4 regions of the Staphylococcus saprophyticus subsp. saprophyticus ATCC 15305 genome follow, and region 1 is predicted to be linked to each of the others. Evidence: riboswitches for the same ligand, from Rfam matches in the RefSeq annotation. Region 1 holds a riboswitch; each other region holds the start of a gene.
What was found. Region 1 has a riboswitch for S-adenosylmethionine ahead of SSP_RS02810 (Na+/H+ antiporter NhaC family protein). Riboswitches for the same ligand answer to the same signal wherever they lie in the genome.
Positions count from the first base shown of each region.

Region 1 (4,961 bases):
GCAATAGCAATTGCCAAAGAAGTTGGATACAATGTCAGTGTTATGGATAAACCGTTGACGATTGGCGAAGATTTTTCTGGTTTTTCTAATAAGTATCCAAGTGTATTTGTCTTTATTGGTTCTAATAGTGAATATGATTTGCATCATCCAAAATATGACCCAGATGAACGTATTTTAGAAAAAGTACCTGACTATTTTGTTACTTTTGTACAAAAATTATTGAATGAAAATTAAGGCAATATACTTAAATTATGTATTAGACAATAGAAATGTTGGGTATTTAATAACTAGTTCATAATTTAAGGAGTGTTCATAATGGCAGGTCAAGATCCAAGAACTAAATTTTCAAATAAAGATTTTCCAAAACAAGAACAACCAGTTCCAGGTTTACAAAGTAAGTTAGATCCAAAGCCTGATTGCGGTGAAACATCCTATACTGGTTATGGTCGTTTAAATGATTATAAAATGTTAGTTACTGGTGGAGACTCAGCTATAGGCAGAGCAGCAGCTATTGCTTACGCTAAGGAAGGCGCTGATGTAGCAATTAATTATCTTCCAGCAGAACAACAAGATGCAGAAGAAGTACAACAAGTCATTGAAGCAGCAGGAAGAAAAGCTGTCTTAATTCCAGGTGACATTAGAGATGAACAATTTAATTACGATTTAGTTGAAACAGCTTACAACGAACTTGGCGGGTTAGACAATGTAACCATCGTCGCCGGTCATCAACAATATAGAGAAAGCATAAAAGGTTTTGACACAGCTTCGTTTTCAGAAACATTTGAGACGAATGTTTATCCAATATTTTGGACAGTTCAAAAAGCAGTAGATTATTTACAAGCTGGTGCAACCATTACGCTGACCTCTTCAGTTCAAGGTTACAATCCAAGCCCAATTTTACATGATTATGCTGCTTCAAAAGCTGCGATTATTTCATTAACGAAAAGTCTATCCGAAGAACTCGGTGCGAAAGGCATTCGTGTGAATTGTGTTGCGCCAGGACCATTTTGGTCACCATTACAAATTTCTGGCGGTCAACCGCAATCTAAAATTCCGAGCTTTGGACAAAAGGAAGTCTTGGGCAGAGCAGGTCAACCTGTAGAATTATCAGGCACATATGTACACTTGGCAGCTGAAGAATCCAGTTATACAACAGGTCAAGTATATGGTGTGACAGGTGGTACTCAGTTAGACTAGGTTATATGAAACGTCACAGCTAATGTGGAGATGATTCAATCACATTAAAGTTGTATCATCTAAACCCTGTGACTTCTAGATTGATAAGCGAATATTACAATGAGTCATATAGCCGACGTTATATGGGCGAGATTGAGAAATCAAATTCAATGTTTGGTTTCTGTCTCGCTTTTTTATTATTTTTAAAAGGAGTATAAATGTGGATGAAACAATATAACGCAAACACATTAACGAAACAACAGAATTATAAATTATTAAGTGGTAGTGTTATTCCAAGACCAGTTGCATTTGTGACAACACAGGATAAAGATGGGAATTTAAATGCTGCACCGTTCAGTTTTTTTAATGTTGTATGCAGCGCACCTCCTATGATTATGATTTCTACTGCACGTTCACAAGGAAAGCGCAAAGATACATCGTTAAATATTGAAGAAACAGGCTCATTTGTAGTTCATATTACAGATGAAATGACTGTAGAACAAAAAAATAAAACGGCTGCACCTATAGACAGAACACTAAATGAATTAGAAAGAACGCAGTTGACATGTGTGAAATCAGAAGTCGTGCCTGTACCAGGTGTGGAACAAGCCAAAATTCGAATGGAATGCAAACTAAATCAAATCGTTACATTAGGCGATGCTCAAGAAGGATCAGATTTAATCATTGGTGAGGTTGTGATGTATCACATTGATGAGGCAGTTTACTTTGATGATAGTAAAATAGATGCACAAGCATTAGCGCCTGTGGCACGTTTAGCTGGAAATGATTATGCAGCATTAGGACAATCATTTACGATTAATCGACCAACAGAGTAATTTATAAATGATAAGACTGAAGTCATTAGCTCATCAGCTAATTGTTAAGATTTGTTAAAGTTTAAGCAAGAATTTAAAACAGTAATTGACGAAACTAATTTAATATTGTACTGTGAAAAATAAATTAAATAACTTATCAAGAGAAGTGGAGGGACTGGCCTGTGGATACTTCGGCAACATGATTATGCGTGTGCCAATTCCAGTAGCATCATTTATGCTAGAAGATAAGAATAAATGTACAAAGTTTACTCTTTCTTCAATTGGAAAGAGTTTTTTATTTGAGTAAGTTTATTTAATGGTAGAAAAATTGATGTTCTGTTTGAACTTAAAGGAAAGTTGGTTTTGTATGGAGGAGACAAAGAAAGGTAATGCATGGGCACTGATACCTTTAATTATTTTTGTGGGTATGTTTTTAGGTGTTGGTATCATTACCGGCGATTTCACTACAATGCCCCTAAATGTTGCGATACTAGTAGCGACAATTGTGGGACTTGTATTAAATAGAAAAGAATCATTTCAAAAGAAAGTTGAAATTTTTACTAAGGGTGCAGGACATTCCAATATTATACTAATGATGCTCATTTTCTTATTAGCAGGAGCGTTTTCGCAAACAACTGAAGATATGGGTGGCGTAAAATCTACAGTGAATTTGGGACTATCTTTGATTCCTGAGAATTTAATCATTGTAGGTTTATTCGTGATATGTATGTTCGTGTCACTTTCTATGGGTACATCCGTGGGCACTGTAGCAGCTATAGCGCCTGTTGGCTTTGGACTAAGCCAACAGGCGGATGTCTCTGCAGCCATCACTATGGCGACGGTCGTAGGTGGGGCGATGTTTGGTGATAATTTATCAATGATTTCAGATACAACGATAGCTGCGGTAAGAACTCAAAAAACAAAAATGAGTGATAAGTTTAAGGTGAATATCAAAATCGTGTTACCTGGTGCCATATTTACTGTCATTGTACTTTGGTTTTTAACAAATGGAGCACAAATTGATGCATCTAAGAGCTACGATTATGATCTTATAAAAGTAGTACCTTATTTATTTGTACTCATACTCGCATTATTCGGCGTCAACGTTATTATTGTACTTATTGGCGGTATTATACTTTCAGCAATTATAGGTTTATTTTATGGTACCTTTGATTGGATTGGGTTATTAAGCTCTATTTCTAAAGGGATTATTGGCATGGAGGATATTGCCATTATTGCACTATTAATTGGTGGTCTAGTGGCATTGATACAACACAATGGTGGTATTACATGGTTACTTAATTTTGTGCGTAATAGAGTGAAATCTAAGCGTGGCGCAGAACTAGGAATTGCTGGCTTAGTGAGTGTGGCCGATATTTCAACTGCTAATAATACGATTTCTATATTAATGGCAGGGCCATTAGCTAAAGACATTTCAGATGAATATGGTGTAGATCCGCGTAAATCAGCAAGTATTCTAGATATGTTTGCAAGCTGTTTCCAAGGACTATTACCGTATAGTCCACAGCTTATTGCAGCAGCAGGTGTGGCATCTATATCACCGTTTGAATTGGTACCGTATGCGATTTATCCGATGATATTAGGGATTTGTGGTCTGATTGCTATCGCCTTTAGATTGCCGAGATTGGACAAGAAATAAACCCTAACAATCATGTGAAGTGAATATTTCATATGTATGGATGATTAACAGTCGTCATGCAAAATTGTTAAGTTTAATATAAATTGAGAGAGTGCGGAATCTTATGTATCATTTGATTTCTGACTCTCTTTTTTAAGTATAGACTAACGGCGTAGTACACGATGCTTTATTAAGTTTAATCCTAATTGTTAAAGATTTAAGAATGCAAAATTTTGACGTTTACTGACTATTAACGATAAAATAAAGTTGTTGAAAGTTTGATAAAATCATACAAACCACTCATATTTCGCATGATTATAGTTTAGAAGTCTTGTATAATGCGTTAGAATAGAAATAAGAGTGAAAGTAGGTGAACAATCCATCGTGGCTAAATATAATGTAGAGAATGAAAATGTTGAGATACGTCTTGAACGATTATTTAAAGTTGAACCAGAATTGTTATATCAAGCGTGGACAGATGAACGTTTTCTTAAACAATGGTTTATGACAACAGAAAGAACAAATAAATCAATCCAAGTAGATGCTGAACAAAATGGAAACTATACGATTATTGATGTAAGAAAAGGCAAAGAAAATAAAATTCAAGGATCATATCGTACGTTAACGCCTTTTGAATATATTGTAATGACCATAGGTATGCCAGAGCTAAGTGATTCTGAAGATACGATAGAAGTTGAAATATTCGAAAGAGAACCTGGCATCACACAAATGATTTTCAATTATACTGCGTATGTTCCTAGAGAACGTAGACTTACAACATTAGAATATAAGCAAAAGAAAAAAGAATACCATGATTCTACTGCACATGGTTTTGAAATGTTATTTGATAAACTACAAATTGCATTAGAAACATTTGAAGCGGAATTATAATTATAAAAAACGACAAAATATCATTTTAATACAAATAAAAAAAGGACTTACAAGCATGCTAAATGAATGATGTGCACCCCAAAAGTTGGACTAAAAATCTAACTTTTAGGGGTGTATTTTTTATGGGCAAACATTACAAATATGAATTTAAATTAAAGGTAGTTCAAGAATATTTGAATAGTTTATTAGGTTATAGAGCATTAACAAAGAAATATGAAATATCGAATAAAAGTTTAATCGAAAGGTGGGTTACACAATATAAAGAATTTGGACCCGAAGGGTTAAGTAAACGATTGAAAATAAAGTGTTTCAAAGTATGTCAAGAAAGGGAAATTGTCTCGAAAATTCAGTTATGGAAAACTTTTTTGGATTATTGAAGCAAGAAATGTTTTATGGAGAAAAATTTGATCATTTTTATCAATTGGAGCTAGCTATTCAAA
Region 1 is NC_007350.1:614,486-619,446, forward strand. Features, by position in the region: gene SSP_RS02795 (amidohydrolase) at 1-234, shown strand, start outside; gene SSP_RS02800 (SDR family oxidoreductase) at 316-1,197, shown strand; gene SSP_RS02805 (flavin reductase family protein) at 1,401-2,012, shown strand; SAM riboswitch class I at 2,143-2,243, shown strand; gene SSP_RS02810 (Na+/H+ antiporter NhaC family protein) at 2,359-3,651, shown strand; gene SSP_RS02815 (SRPBCC family protein) at 4,015-4,521, shown strand; gene SSP_RS13365 (helix-turn-helix domain-containing protein) at 4,644-4,898, shown strand; partial or broken gene SSP_RS02825 (IS3 family transposase) at 4,817-4,961, shown strand, end outside.

Region 2 (4,961 bases), 390 kb from region 1:
AAAGTATCCTGGTATTCCCATTCACATGATTGGTTTTTCTAGAGGTGGACTTCAAGGTTTATTAACATTTCAAGATTTACCGGTGACGAGTTATATTATTTGGGGCGGTGTCTCAGACATAAATCTGATGTATGAAGAACGCATTGATTTAAGGGGAATGCTTAAACGTATGATTGGACATCCTAAAAAGAATATAGAAGCTTATAAACGACGTGATGCTATCGCTCAAATTAAAAACACAAGCCCGCCCATATTTATAGTTCATGGGGGTAAGGATAAACAAGTAGGTATTCATAATGCTTACTATTTAGTGGAACAACTTGAAAAGATTGGTGCGACATTTCGTACTTATTACCAAATGTCGGAGGGACACGTACCAAGACCATTTGCGCTCAAAGATACGCTACTGGAAATTAAACAGTGGATGGATGATGTTGAACAGAACAAGCTTAAAGACCAATATGATAGATAAGATGTTATAGATATAAAGTATTTACAAATAAAAAGTAGCCATGTAGTTTTCTATTGTAATAGACGACTACATGGCTACTTTTCTAATATTTTAAATTATTCAAATCCGCCATTGACGGCTAATTCGTCAACATCTTCTCCAAATTTTTCAAAATTAGATTTAAAACGATTAATTAAATCTTGAGCTTGTGTTCTGTATGCTTCTGGCTTACTCCAAGCATTGATAGGATTGAGCAATGTTTGAGGGACATCTTCTACTTCAACAGGAATATCTAATCCGAACATATCATCTTTCACATATTCTGCATCTCTCAATTTACCTGTAATGGCTTGATTAACCATTTGTCTTGTATAATTTAGGCTAATACGACGTCCAACGCCATACTTTCCGCCAGTCCAACCCGTGTTAACTAAGTAAACATCAACGCCATGTTTATCTATTAAGTTACCTAATAAATCAGCATAAACTTTAGCGTTTAATGGTAAGAATGGGGAACCAAAACAAGTAGAGAATGATGGTTCAGGCTCAGTAACGCCTCGTTCTGTTCCAGCTAATTTAGCAGTGAAACCACTTAAAAAATGATACATCGCTTGGTCTTTGGTTAATTTTGAAATAGGTGGTAATACACCAAATGCATCTGCAGTTAAGAAAATAATTGTATTAGGATGCGCTGCTTTAGATGGTGTCACAATATTATCAATGTGGTGAATAGGGTATGCAGCTCTAGTATTTTCCGTGTATTGATTGTCGTCAAAATCAACATCGCCTTCTTCATCAACAACAACGTTTTCTAGAATTGTTCCGTATTTAATAGCATCATAAATTTGTGGTTCTTTTTTCTGTGATAGATTAATTGCTTTTGCGTAACAGCCACCTTCGATGTTGAAGATACCGTTATTATTCCATCCATGCTCATCATCACCGATGAGTTTACGTGTAGGGTCAGCAGAAAGTGTTGTCTTTCCAGTACCTGATAAACCAAAGAATAGAGCTACGTCGCCTTTTTCGCCAACATTTGCTGAACAATGCATACTCATAATGTCGTCTTTAGGTAGTAAGTAGTTTATTACGGAGAAGATTCCTTTTTTCATTTCACCAGCATATTCAGTTCCACCTATTAGGATTACTTTATGTTTAAATGATGTGATAATGAAGGTTTCTGAATTTGTACCATCTATGGATGGGTCTGCTTTGAAGTGAGGTGCAGAAATAATAGTGAAGTTTGGTTTGATTTCTTGAGCTTCTTCATTTGTACTTGGACGGATGAACATGTTTTGAGCGAACAAATTATGCCAAGCCAATTCATTAACAACAGTGAGTTTTAACTGTGAATCTTCATCGCTACCTGCATAACCGTTAAAAACATAAAGCTCATCTTTCTTATCAAGATAGTTTAATACTTTATCATATAAATTTAGAAATTTTTCTTCTTCGATAGGTTGGTTTATGTTGCCCCAATCGATGTCATCTCTATAAGATGGCTCAGTGACAATAAACTTATCTTTTGGTGAACGACCAGTATATTTACCAGTTTTTGCATTGATGGCGCCTAATTCCGTTAGTTCGCCTTCATTATTTTCTAAAATTTTATTATACAACTGAGTTGTAGATAATTGAAATAATGAAGATTGCTTGTCTAAAATGCTTTCAATTTTGCTTGTATAAGTGTATGTATCTACCGCCATACTTGATCCCTCCACGCTATTTAGTTGATGTAAGCCTTTACAATTACAGAGTATAACATATATAGATTAATAGTCCACACCAATTTCAAAGGAATTTTAAATAAATATTAATAAATGTAAAATTGACATTATATGTTAGATTAGGTACTATATAAATTAACGGATTCTCTTATCCTGAGTGGCGGAGGGACATGGACCCAATGAAGCCCAGCAACCTCTTCTTAATTGAAGAAAGGTGCCAAACCGTTTGCAGACAAATAGCGTCTGAACGATAAGAGCGAATGGACGTATAAAGGGCCTTCTCTCTATTTACTATAGTGTAGAAGGCCTTTTTTAATGAGCTCAACAGAGAGAGAATTTTCGTAATTTAAAACTAAAGGAGCAAATTATGACATATAATAAAAGATTGTTTACTTCAGAATCTGTAACAGAAGGGCATCCGGACAAGATTGCTGATCAAGTATCGGATGCGATTTTAGATGAAATTTTAAAAGATGACCCAAATGCACGTGTGGCTTGTGAAACGACTGTAACCACAGGTATGGCTTTAATTTCAGGAGAAATTTCAACAACAACTTATGTTGATATACCAAAAGTAGTTAGAGAAACAATTAAAGAAATAGGTTACACACGTGCGAAATTCGGTTACGACAGCCAAACGATGGCTGTATTAACAGCAATTGACGAACAATCTCCTGACATCGCACAAGGTGTAGATACAGCTTTAGAATATCGCGACGAAGCTTCTGAAGCGGAAATTGAAGCTACGGGTGCAGGAGATCAAGGCTTGATGTTTGGTTATGCAACTAATGAAACAGATACGTATATGCCGTTACCCATTTTCTTATCACATCAGTTAGCTAAACGTTTATCTGACGTACGTAAAGATGAAATTTTAAAATACTTGCGTCCTGATGGAAAAGTTCAAGTGACAGTTGAATATGATGAACAAGATAAACCAGTTCGAATAGATACTATTGTTTTATCTACACAACATGCTGAAGATATTGAATTGGATCAAATTAAAGATGATATTAAAACACACGTTATTTATCCAACAGTGCCAGAGTCATTATTAGATGAACAGACGAAATTTTATATTAACCCAACTGGTAGATTTGTAATCGGCGGTCCTCAAGGAGATGCAGGACTAACAGGTCGTAAAATCATCGTGGACACATATGGTGGATATGCACGTCATGGTGGTGGATGCTTCAGTGGTAAGGATCCAACTAAAGTTGACCGCTCAGCTGCATATGCTGCACGTTATGTAGCTAAAAATATTGTTGCAGCTCAATTGGCTGAAAAATGTGAAGTACAATTAGCGTATGCGATTGGTGTTGCTGAACCGGTTTCAATTTCAATAGATACATTTGGTACTGGTAAAGTCAGTGAATATGAATTAGTAGAAGCTGTAAGAAAACATTTTGATTTAAGACCTGCCGGAATTATTAAAATGCTTGATTTAAAACATCCAATTTATAAACAAACAGCTGCATATGGTCATTTTGGACGTACTGATGTGCTATTACCATGGGAAAAATTAGATAAAGTTAACTTATTAAAAGATAGTGTCAAAGCTTAAACTGAGACAAAATGTTTAAATTTTAAACTTTACTATCGAATACGATGCGCATATCTATTATAATTAAGTTACTGAACACATAAAGGAGCGTTTTTGTTATGAATTCATTTGGACCAATAGAGATTGGTTTAATCGTGGCAATTGTCGTAGCAGTCATTTGTTTGATTTTATTTATTGTTGCTTTAAAAAGTAAGAAAAAAGCGCAAGAAAAAGTTGAAGCGCAATATAAATCAAGAGAGCAACAACTGAGCGATGAGCATGAAGAAGAGCTAGAAAAAGAAAGAATTGAAAATAAAAAAACGGTAACAAAACAAAAAGAAGAATATACGGCTGTGGTTAATTCTAAAGATAGAGAAATTGATGCATTAAAATTATTCTCTAAAAATCAAAGTGAATATGTAACTGATATGAGATTAATAGGTATTCGCGAACGACTTGTAAATGAGAAAAGAATTCGTCCAGAAGATATGCATATTATGGCAAATATTTTTTTACCAAGGAATGAGTTTGGTGATGTGCAACGTATCAGTCACTTAGTCCTAACACGTACAGGTTTATATATCATTGATTCACAATTGCTTAAAGGTCATGTGTATAATGGCGTAAGTGCTGCACAATTTAAAGAACAGCCGATGATGGAACAAGTATTTAATACATTAGATCTTGATGGTCAAGTTCCACAAACACTTGTCTTAGATCAAAATGAAGATAAAGATGCTTTATCATTTGTTAATTACACGACGCATTTAGATGAAATTGAAAGACTTGCTGGTGATATCCAAACAGAATTAAATTTAAAATTTACACCAACAACTATCTTATACTTCAACCCTAAAAATGATGGCGATGTTACGATTACAAATTATGCACAAAGTTCAAATTCAAAAGTTTTAGTAGGACCAGAACAATTAGACGAATTCTTTAATAAATTTGTCTTTCATGGTCGCATTCAATACAATGTTGAAGACTTACAACGTGTAATGGATGAAATCGAATCATTTAATTAGAATATTATGAGATATAAAAAAGCTACAGACAAAGTCAGTTCACTTTTGTCTGTAGCTTTTTGTCATATATAATAATATTTCGACTTTTTAAATTTATAAGCATTATTATTTATATTTTTGGTAATATTCATTAATATAAACATTAACTTAACTAAAAGGGGACTTTAACTTGGAAAATATTAGTTTTTATAATGGCAATGAAATGCCTATAG
Region 2 is NC_007350.1:1,008,789-1,013,749, forward strand. Features, by position in the region: gene SSP_RS05015 (alpha/beta hydrolase family protein) at 1-472, shown strand, start outside; gene pckA (phosphoenolpyruvate carboxykinase (ATP)) at 568-2,157, opposite strand; SAM riboswitch class I at 2,324-2,435, shown strand; gene metK (methionine adenosyltransferase) at 2,546-3,742, shown strand; gene SSP_RS05030 (nuclease-related domain-containing protein) at 3,841-4,749, shown strand; gene SSP_RS05035 (aldo/keto reductase) at 4,919-4,961, shown strand, end outside.
Region 2: it holds a riboswitch for S-adenosylmethionine, as region 1 does, so the genes downstream of both, metK (methionine adenosyltransferase) here and SSP_RS02810 (Na+/H+ antiporter NhaC family protein) in region 1, are expected to answer to the same signal.

Region 3 (4,961 bases), 1.2 Mb from region 1:
GTTTAGTAATAATAACGAAAAACAAGCGTATAGTAACTATGCTTTGTTTACGTGTGGAACGTAAAAAATAACTAACACTCGTCTTTTACTTTGTAGTTGTAGTTTTAAATAATGCCCTTTTACAATATCCTAGACACAAAAACAACCCTTTAACTATTGGAGTTAAAGGGTTTGTTAATTAATTCAATATTATTTTGCTGGTACAACCGCACCATCGTAATGATCGTTGATGTAATCTTTAATTTCTTTAGATTGTAATACATCCATTAAAGCTTTGATTTTTTTATCGTCTTTATGTCCATCTTTAACTGCAATTAGGTTTGCATATGGATTATCTTTCGCTTTTTCTAAGACAATAGAATCATCTTTAGGGCTTAATTTTTGATCAATGGCAAAGTTAGAGTTAATGATGACGGCATCTGCATCTTCCTTTTGATAAATTTTTGGTAAATATTCTGCTGATTGTTTATTGTTAAATTTGATATCTTTTTTATTTTCTACAATATCATCAAATTTAGCATCTTCAATTTTAACACCTTTTTTAATTTTAATAAGTCCAGCGTCTTGGAAGAATTTTAAGAAACGACCTTCTTCAGCAGGATTATTTGAAACATAGACAGTAGCACCTTTAGGTAAATCTTTTAAACTTTTATATTTTTTAGAATATACGGCCATAGGTTCTAAATGAACATTACCTGCAGATTCAATCTTATAGCCTTTATCTTTTTTCTCAGTGTTTAAGTAAGGTGTATGTTGGAAGAAATTTGCGTCAATTTCTCCTTTATCTAATAATTTATTAGGTGTTGTATAATCATTGATTGTTTTAATCTTTAAATCATAACCTTTATCTTTTAATAACGGTTTTGCTTTTTCAAGAATTTCAGCGTGTGGCGCTGGTGAAGCACCAACAGTAATCGTCTTATCTTTACCGCCACCACCGTTACCACATGCAGCTAGAACAAGCGCAAGCACAACGACCGAAGCTAAACTTAATAACTTTTTCATATAAAAATCTCCCCTTTATGAATTTATCTTTTATCAATTTTATTTGTTGCCCAATCACCAATAAATTGAATAATGAACACAATAATAAGTATTAAAATAGTTGAAACAAATATGACATCATTTTGATTACGTGTGAATCCTGTTAAATAAGCTAAGTTACCTAAACCACCTGCACCGATGACACCTGCAACTGCTGTAGAACCAACTAATGCGATGGCTGTCACTGTGATGCCAGATACTAATGCTGGCATTGCTTCTGGTAAAAGTACTTTTCTCACTACAGTCCAAGTACTCGCTCCCATTGACCAAGCCGATTCGATTACACCTTTATCAATTTCTTTAAATGCGATTTCCACTAATCTTGCATAGAATGGTGCTGCACTGATGATTAATGCTGGCAATGCACCTGTAGGACCACTGATTGTGCCTAATACTAAACTTGTAAATGGAATTAACAATAAGATTAAAATGATAAACGGAATCGCTCTGAATAAATTCACAATGAATGAAACAATGCTATAAAATACTCTAGCGACTGGTGACTTACTTTTAGCTGATAAAAAGAGCAAGACACCTAAAATAATTCCTAAAACAAATGCAAATATTGTTGCTATTACCGTCATATAGATGGTTTCATATGTTGCAACCCAAACTTCTTCCCAGCTTACGTTTGGCATTGTAAACATTTCTCGGAGGATATCGCTTAATGAATTACCCATGTTTAACCACCTCCACAGATACATGTTGTGCCTCTAAATCATTTTTGAATTTTTCAAATTTTTCTGAATTTGCAACGGCAAATTGTATGATTAAAAATCCGATAGAACCGTCTTTTGTATGTTTAATATTAGCTTCCAAAATATTGACATCTAAATTGTGTGTCTTCGTTATGTATGACACTAATGGTTCCGTTGCGTTGTTCCCAGTAAAATTCAAACGCACAACGTAATCATTTTCATTAAGTGACACGAGTTCACTAATTGATTCGTCGAAGTCATCATTTAAGTCATCCTTCACAAAGCGTTTTGTCACATCGTGTTGTGGATTTTCGAATACACTTGAAACTTTGCCTTGTTCTATCACTTTACCATTTTCCATTACTGCAACTTCATCGCAAATACGTCTAATGACATGCATTTCATGTGTAATAATAACGATGGTTAAGTTTCTTTCTTCTTTTATTTTCAATAATAGTTCTAAGATTTCATCTGTTGTCTGTGGATCTAATGCACTTGTCGCTTCATCACATAATAATACAGATGGTTCGTTAGCTAATGCTCTCGCAATACCCACACGTTGTTTTTGCCCACCTGATAATTCTGAAGGATAAGCATCTTCTCTCCCTTTCAATCCGACCAATTCCACTAACTCAAGCGCACGTTGCTTGGCTTCTTGTCGTGAAATCCCTGCGATTTCTAATGGGAATGTAATATTGTTTAATACAGTACGTGACCATAATAAATTGAAATGTTGAAAAATCATACTCACTTTTTGACGTTTTTTTCTTAAGTCCGATTTTGATAGCTTACCTATAGTGTCACCATCTATAATAACGTCTCCTGATGTTGGTTGCTCAAGATGATTTAAAAGTCTTATTAATGTACTTTTCCCCGCACCTGAAAAACCAACAACACCAAAAATTGAGCCTGATTGAATACTTAAATCAACATGATCTACAGCAAGTACGTCCTGTTTTTTCGTTTTGTACCTTTTGACTATTTGATTTAACTCAATCATTCTGTTGCCTCCTCGTATTGCTTTGTTTCAATTAAATAAAAAATGCTTTCCCTATGTTCATTGAAGAATAGAGAAAGCAACGTTTGCTTCTCTCATCTTCTAAAGTTTCTATGAACTTTATGTGAATTGGCACCATTTCTGTTACAGACGGTTGCCGGGCTTCAAAGGGCACATCCCTCCACCTCTCGTGATAAGAGTTTCGTTATTTAATTATTTTTAATCCTACCATCGCACTAATGATTCGTCAATAATTATTTTAAATTTTCTAACAAATTAGGGACGGATTGAAATGCGTAAATTCTTTTTTGCTCTTCACCTTTTGACATCAACATCAACACAGGTACAGATTGTATTTCATGTTCCTGACTAAAATCTGGATGAAAATTCAAATCGATTTTAGTAATTGGTAATTTTAATATTTCATTAGCAATGTCTAACATTCTTTCAGAAACTTTACAGGTACCACATGTCGGTGTGTATCCAAATATAAGATATTTTTCCTGATTTATATGTTCATCTATATTGACGCGTTGTTGATTTGTTACCTTCATGTTAATAAACTTACCCTTTCAGCTATATAATCCAATTTCGCTTTAGCTACTTTTTCTTCATCCTTTACCGTAAACCCATGCTTTTCAAGCACTCTGGATAAATATCGTTTAGGACAACGTGCAACCTCACAATATTGTTTATCTATTCTTATATGTCTACTTTCACTTAAATATCGTTTAAACCATTTTCGAATTTTTTCACCTTCATCATCGGCATCGACAAGTATATACACTTGTTTATCGTATAATGTATCAATCATTTCATCAATTTTATCGACACCCATCGTACCATTAGTACAAATAATATCGATTGGTTGATCGATTACTTGTTTTACCCGCTTTTTGTCTGACTTTCCTTCTACAATAATTACTTGGTTTAGTATCGCCATGACATCCACCCTCTAAATGTTGATAGTAAATTTCTCTATTTAGTTCTTCACAATACTGAGTGACCATAAACATCCTTTACAGTTTTCTAATTTCATCTTATTATGGCAATCCATTTTTGTCAGCTAAATACACTTACCTACAACAAATGACTACGTCTGCATTTACAAAGTCTTAACAATTTTTTGATTAGTCTCATTTGAATATAGATAAAAAAAGGTAAAATAAAAACTCCAAGATAGTTATATCATGGAGTTCTATGTAATATTATTCACCAATCATTTCAGAATATTGTTCTGCTGACATTAATTCCTCTAATTGACTTTCGTCACTTAATTCAACTTTTACCATCCAAGCTTTTTCGTAAGGTGATTCATTTACGAATTCTGGACTGTCTTCTAGTTCTTCATTAGATTCTAAAACTTTACCTGATACTGGCGCATAAAGTTCTGAAACTGTTTTTACGGACTCAACACTACCAAACGTGTCGCCTTCATTAATTTCATCATCAACTTCTGGTAATTCAACGAATACGATATCGCCAAGTTCACCTTGTGCATATTCAGTGATACCAATTGTTACTGTATTACCTTCAACTTTTACCCACTCATGTTCTTTAGAATATTTTAATTCACTCGGTACTGCCACGAGAATCCCCTCCTAAATGTTTTTACATATTAATGATGCCATATGAATAGCATACAATCAACTATTTAATGGCATCTTTAAATTATTATAATGTTTTCGAAAAACACCGGTAAAGCGTTTTCATTATTTTGTCAAAATAATAGTCCAACGTAATTTAATCACCTTTATTATTTTATGACAACCAAGTTGCTTTATATTCGTCTTCTTTAAATCCAACAGTTACTTTGTCACCTGAAATCGCTAGCGGTCTTTTAACCAACATGCCATTGGCAGATAATAAATCTAACTTTTCATCATCTGTTAAATCTTTAAGTTTATCTTTTAAACCTAATTCACGATATTTAGCGCCATGCGTATTGAACAATTTATTAATATCGATATCAGTTACTTCTAGTATTTCTTTAAACTCATTTTTAGTTGGTGTATGCTGTACGATATCTATGGGTTCAAAACTCACACCGTAATCTTGTAAAAATTTAGCTGCTTTTTTACAAGTTGTACAATTAGGATATTGGTAAAATTTTATCATGATTCTGTACCTCCTATAACTAGTTATCACTAATATATCAAATTTGTTACAAAAACGCTCTAATTAATAAGCTGATTTTTTTTATAACATACAATCGTCCGTTA
Region 3 is NC_007350.1:1,945,709-1,950,669, forward strand. Features, by position in the region: gene SSP_RS09365 (MetQ/NlpA family ABC transporter substrate-binding protein) at 190-1,005, opposite strand; gene SSP_RS09370 (methionine ABC transporter permease) at 1,029-1,724, opposite strand; gene SSP_RS09375 (methionine ABC transporter ATP-binding protein) at 1,717-2,742, opposite strand; SAM riboswitch class I at 2,832-2,939, opposite strand; gene SSP_RS09380 (thioredoxin family protein) at 2,994-3,293, opposite strand; gene SSP_RS09385 (toprim domain-containing protein) at 3,290-3,682, opposite strand; gene gcvH (glycine cleavage system protein GcvH) at 3,948-4,328, opposite strand; gene SSP_RS09395 (arsenate reductase family protein) at 4,501-4,857, opposite strand.
Region 3: it holds a riboswitch for S-adenosylmethionine, as region 1 does, so the genes downstream of both, SSP_RS09375 (methionine ABC transporter ATP-binding protein) here and SSP_RS02810 (Na+/H+ antiporter NhaC family protein) in region 1, are expected to answer to the same signal.

Region 4 (4,961 bases), 340 kb from region 1:
AGTTAATGCCACCATCACTGTCTCGAATAGGACCAATAGGCGCATGCATTAATGTTGTGATACTGGATAACACAGTAATCATTAAATATTTGTGCCACATGCCTTGTTCGATTGAAGTGCTTAATTTGAATTCTGCCTTTGTTTCAGAAAATGCTTGTGCAATTTTTTGTGCGCGTTCACTTTTACTTCCATCTAGTTCTCCAAAAAAGAGTTTATCAAAAGGGCTTGTTTGTATGATTTCTCCCATACTATCTAATGTTGTTTCTATCACACAATAGCCACCCATAACTTTGTCTTTACCAAAGATAGATTGTAATTGTGGAATATGTGCGACGCCGTTTAATAATGGAATGATGGCAGTATGACCATCGACAAATGGTTTCAAATCTGTCATGGCTTGCTCTAAATGATAGGATTTAGAAGAAAGTAAAATAACATCGAAAGGCGCTACGCGATCGTCTTTTGTAATGAGTTGAGGATTGAAATGATAATCTCCCTGCTCACTGTGGATGGCTAATCCATTTCTTTCTAAAAATGACTTGCGTTTGGGTCTTACTAAGAATGTCACGTTCTGTCCGCTTTCGGCTAATCTGCCTCCAAAATAGCCTCCGATACCGCCAGCACCTAATACTAATATACGCATTGAATACAACTCCTTATACGCTATGTGTGTTGATTTGTTAATTGATGTATATATACCACATTTGAGGGGCATATACGCATATGAAAATAATTTTCAAATAATTCAATAGATGTAGTTGGGACAGTATATTTTATTTTTAAATATATATTTGAAAACAATAAAATTTGTGCAATGTAATAAGTGTTCACTAATTAAAAACATGGAGGGGTTCCAATGTCGTTTAAAAATGATCATAAGTATCAGTGGAAAGATATGCAAGGGAAAGATTTTCTACTACCGTTTATTTATTTGATAGGTAATTTTTGTTTATCTATAGTCATCTTAACAATCATGATTGGAATCAATGAAACGCAAGGGAAAAATAACGCTAACTTTAATGCTAACTTTTCAGGTACGCCAGGCATATTAATGGAAATGATTGCCTTTATAATTATATTCGCGTTATGGATTTTATTCCATAGACATTCATTTAGACAATCGTGGAAACAGGGGCTACAAAATATTAAGCAACACTGGAAACTCATTGTCATTACATTTATCGTTATTATAGTGTTTAAAGAAATTTATCCATATTTAGTAAATGCATTCGCACCAGAACATTGGAAATTTGAAGAAACACAAAATGACAAAATGGTGGAGGAAATGTTTGCTACGCCTGTATCAACCATATTAGCTTTTTTCTCAATTGTAATTATTGCACCAATGACAGAAGAATTTTTATTTAGACATTTAATTATTGGCGAATTAGGAAAGAAATTAAATTTCTATGTTATGTCTGTTATTTCAATTATTGTGTTTGCATCTTTACATGTAACAGAAGCTAAATCTCCATTAGAAATTGTGATGTATCTTGCCATAGCAGTTGGTATTGTATATGTATATATGAAATCGCAGCGTAGTTTAGCTGTAGCCATTGCGTTACATGCTTTGAATAATTTATTAGCGTATATTTTCATGATTATCATGTAATTTACATAATTCTTAGTGATATACCTGTCTTCTTTGTGAAGGACAGGTATATTTTATCGTGTTAGTGTTTAGAATTTTCTAAAAACTCATTGACTAATCTTGAGCATAATGCTAGGATTAAACCACTAAACATAAATATGATTGACTCTTATCAAGAGTGGTGGAGGGATGTGCCCGATGAAACCCAGCAACCGTCGATTTTTCGAAATGGTGCTAAGTCACAAAAAGTTATTTAACTTTTGGAGATGAGAGAAAGTGCAAACTTTCTCTTGATTTATTAAGAGAAAGTTTTTTTATACATATAAGTACGTTGAAACAAATTTTTAAGGAGTGAAAGTATTATGAGAAAATGGTTTATTTTAGGATCATTGTTTGTGTTAACGATTATACTAGCAGCATGTGGTAAATCGAATGGTGAAAAAGAGGATAAGGAAATTACGATTGCTGCTTCGCCAGCGCCCCATGGCGTCGTACTTGAACATGCAAAAGAAGAAATGAAAAAGAAAGGCTATGATTTAAAAATAAAAACAGTTAATGATTATAAGGTTCCTAATAAATTATTAGATAAAGGAGATGTTGATGCGAATGCATTTCAACATACACCGTATCTTAAAGCAGAAAAGAAAGACCATAATTATAAAATAGAAGAAGCCGGGAAAGTGTTCACGACACCGATGGGCGTTTATAGTAAAAAATATAAAGACATTAAAGATATCCCTAAAGGTTCTACCATTTATGTATCAAACAATCCTGCTGAAGAAGGTCGTTTCTTGTCATTCTTTGTTGATAAAGGCTTAATCAAAATTAAAAAAGGTGTCAGTATTGAAGATGCTAAGTTTGATGACATTGTAGAAAATAAAAAAGATTTGAAATTTAATAACAAGCAAGGTGCGGAATTCTTACCTAAAACTTATAATAGTAAAGAAGGCGCAGCAGTGATAATGAATTCTAATTATGCGATTGATAATGGTCTAACACCACATAAAGATGCAATTGCTATAGAAGGAAAATCATCACCATTTGCGAATATTGTTGCCGTACAAGAAGGACATAAAAACGATAAAAAATTCAAAGAACTTATGAAAGTTTTACAATCTAAAGAGATGAAGAAATTTATAACTGATAAATATGGACAAGATGTTATTCCGTATGAAAAATAAATAATCATGTAATATATAGATTGAAGAGGAAGGTGATTCGATTATGTCTAAGCTAGGTATTATTGGTTTAGGAAAAGTGGGTACGCAAGTACTTACAGATGTACAGCAACTGAATTTGTTTTCAGAGATTATTTTAATTGATGATAGAGCGGACGTGGCAAGTGGTGAAGCACTTGACCATATTCACTCGCAAGGACTGATAAATACTGCACATATCAAGATTCGTAGCGGTGTCTATCAAGACTTAACGGATGCAGACTTTATCGTCATAGCTGCGAGTGAAGCAACCGATAAAAATAATGGTGACCGTACATTATTAGCGCAAGGAAATCACGACATCATTAAGGGCATAATGTCCCAAATAGCTGAAGTGACGCAAGAGGCGGTTGTGATTCTGATATCTAATCCTGTAGATTCTATGGTTTACTTTGCAAATCAAATAGATTACCCAGCCCATAAAATTATTGGTACGGGTACGGCTCTAGAGACATCAAGATTTAAAACAATTATAGCCGATCATTATCAAATTGATCCAAATAATGTGGAAGCTTTTGTCATTGGGGAACATGGTCAACATGCAATCCCCGTGTGGAGTAAAGTGCATATTCATGGTATGGAACTATCGGAATTTGAGGCATTAAGTGACCGTCCAGCAATTGATAAGTCACACATATCGTCCATTATCAACGAAGTGTCGATGGATGTTTTTTACCAAAAAGGGTGGACCAACGCAGCGATATCAAAAGTGACATCATTTTTGATACAGTCCATTGCATTGGATCAGAGAACAATTACACCATTGACTTCCCTGAGTTCAGAATATGGCTTAGAAGATGGTGCATTTAGTTTACCAACATTAATAGATAAAAAGGGTATTGTTCAAAGATTTGCGATAACATTAGACAAAGAAGAAGAACGCGAACTTAAAGAAGCATATGAATATATTAGACAAACGATTCATACAGCACAACAATAGCGATTAAAACATTCAAACACGCATTCATTAGATATTTTCTTTTGAATGCGTGTTTTTTATATTTAAAATAAATGCTTATCTTGTTTATCAATCCGGTAATGGCTACAATATACTTAAATATAGCGATGAATAGAAGTGAAGTATATGAGCATGGGAGGTGTAATGATGCTAGAAAGACATGTAAAGCTCATCAGATTAATGTTAATCAATCGTAATCAATTTTTAAATGCAGATGAAATTGCAAGGTACTTAAATGTTTCTAATCGAACAGCTAGAAATGATATTCAATATATTAATAGTGAAATCTTAGATGATCTCATTGTAAGTGTAAAAGGACGAGGGTATAAATTGAATCAGTCCTTATATAGTATGCAACAAATAGAAACAATTGTAACTGATTTTACCAATAAAGAAAGTGAACTATTAATCAAGTTGGGTTATCAATTACTCATGTATCAACAACCACTTACAAGTGAAGCCATAGGAAAAACTTTTCATTTAACGAAGGCAGAAGTCACTGATTATATAAATAAAATTAAAGCATGGTGTATATCATTCGACGTGAATATCCAAATAACCAAGAAAAAAGGGATCACCGTCAATGGTAGTGAAATGAATATCAGAAATGCAATATTGCACCTAAATCAACTCTCAGAAAATGTTAAAACAGTGGATGCGTTTATTTTAGCGGAGCATCAATATATGAAACATCAAACTGAGGATTTTATATATTTAACTATTAGTACGGGTGTAGGTATGGCCTATATAAGAAAAGGGGAACTTGTTTCTGGTGTTAATGGGAACTTTGGTGAAATTGGTCATACCATTATAAAAGGCGATAGTGATTACCAATGTCCGGTTTGTAAACAATATGTTTGTGTGGAAAATGAAATATCAGGTTTAGCGATCAGTAGAAAAGCGAGTCACATTTTAAATAAGCATGTAAGTACTAGAGAAGCTATAGAAATGTATCTCCATCAAGCGCATAGTGAGATAACTGAAATGATAGATGAAGTTTTGATATTAACACAACAACTATGTACAAATCTATTCAGTATTTTTAATATTAATAACATTGTATTGGGTGGCGGTGTTACCCAAAGTAAGCTACCTTATAAATCAAGCATTGAAAATTATGCACAAAAACATTATTTAATTCAAAATAGCACATTAAATGTAACAATAAGTAATTTAGAGGCAAATGTTTTAACGG
Region 4 is NC_007350.1:275,197-280,157, forward strand. Features, by position in the region: gene panE (2-dehydropantoate 2-reductase) at 1-643, opposite strand, end outside; gene SSP_RS01205 (CPBP family intramembrane glutamic endopeptidase) at 857-1,612, shown strand; SAM riboswitch class I at 1,758-1,864, shown strand; gene SSP_RS01210 (MetQ/NlpA family ABC transporter substrate-binding protein) at 1,954-2,772, shown strand; gene SSP_RS01215 (L-lactate dehydrogenase) at 2,816-3,748, shown strand; gene SSP_RS12735 (ROK family protein) at 3,914-4,961, shown strand, end outside.
Region 4: it holds a riboswitch for S-adenosylmethionine, as region 1 does, so the genes downstream of both, SSP_RS01210 (MetQ/NlpA family ABC transporter substrate-binding protein) here and SSP_RS02810 (Na+/H+ antiporter NhaC family protein) in region 1, are expected to answer to the same signal.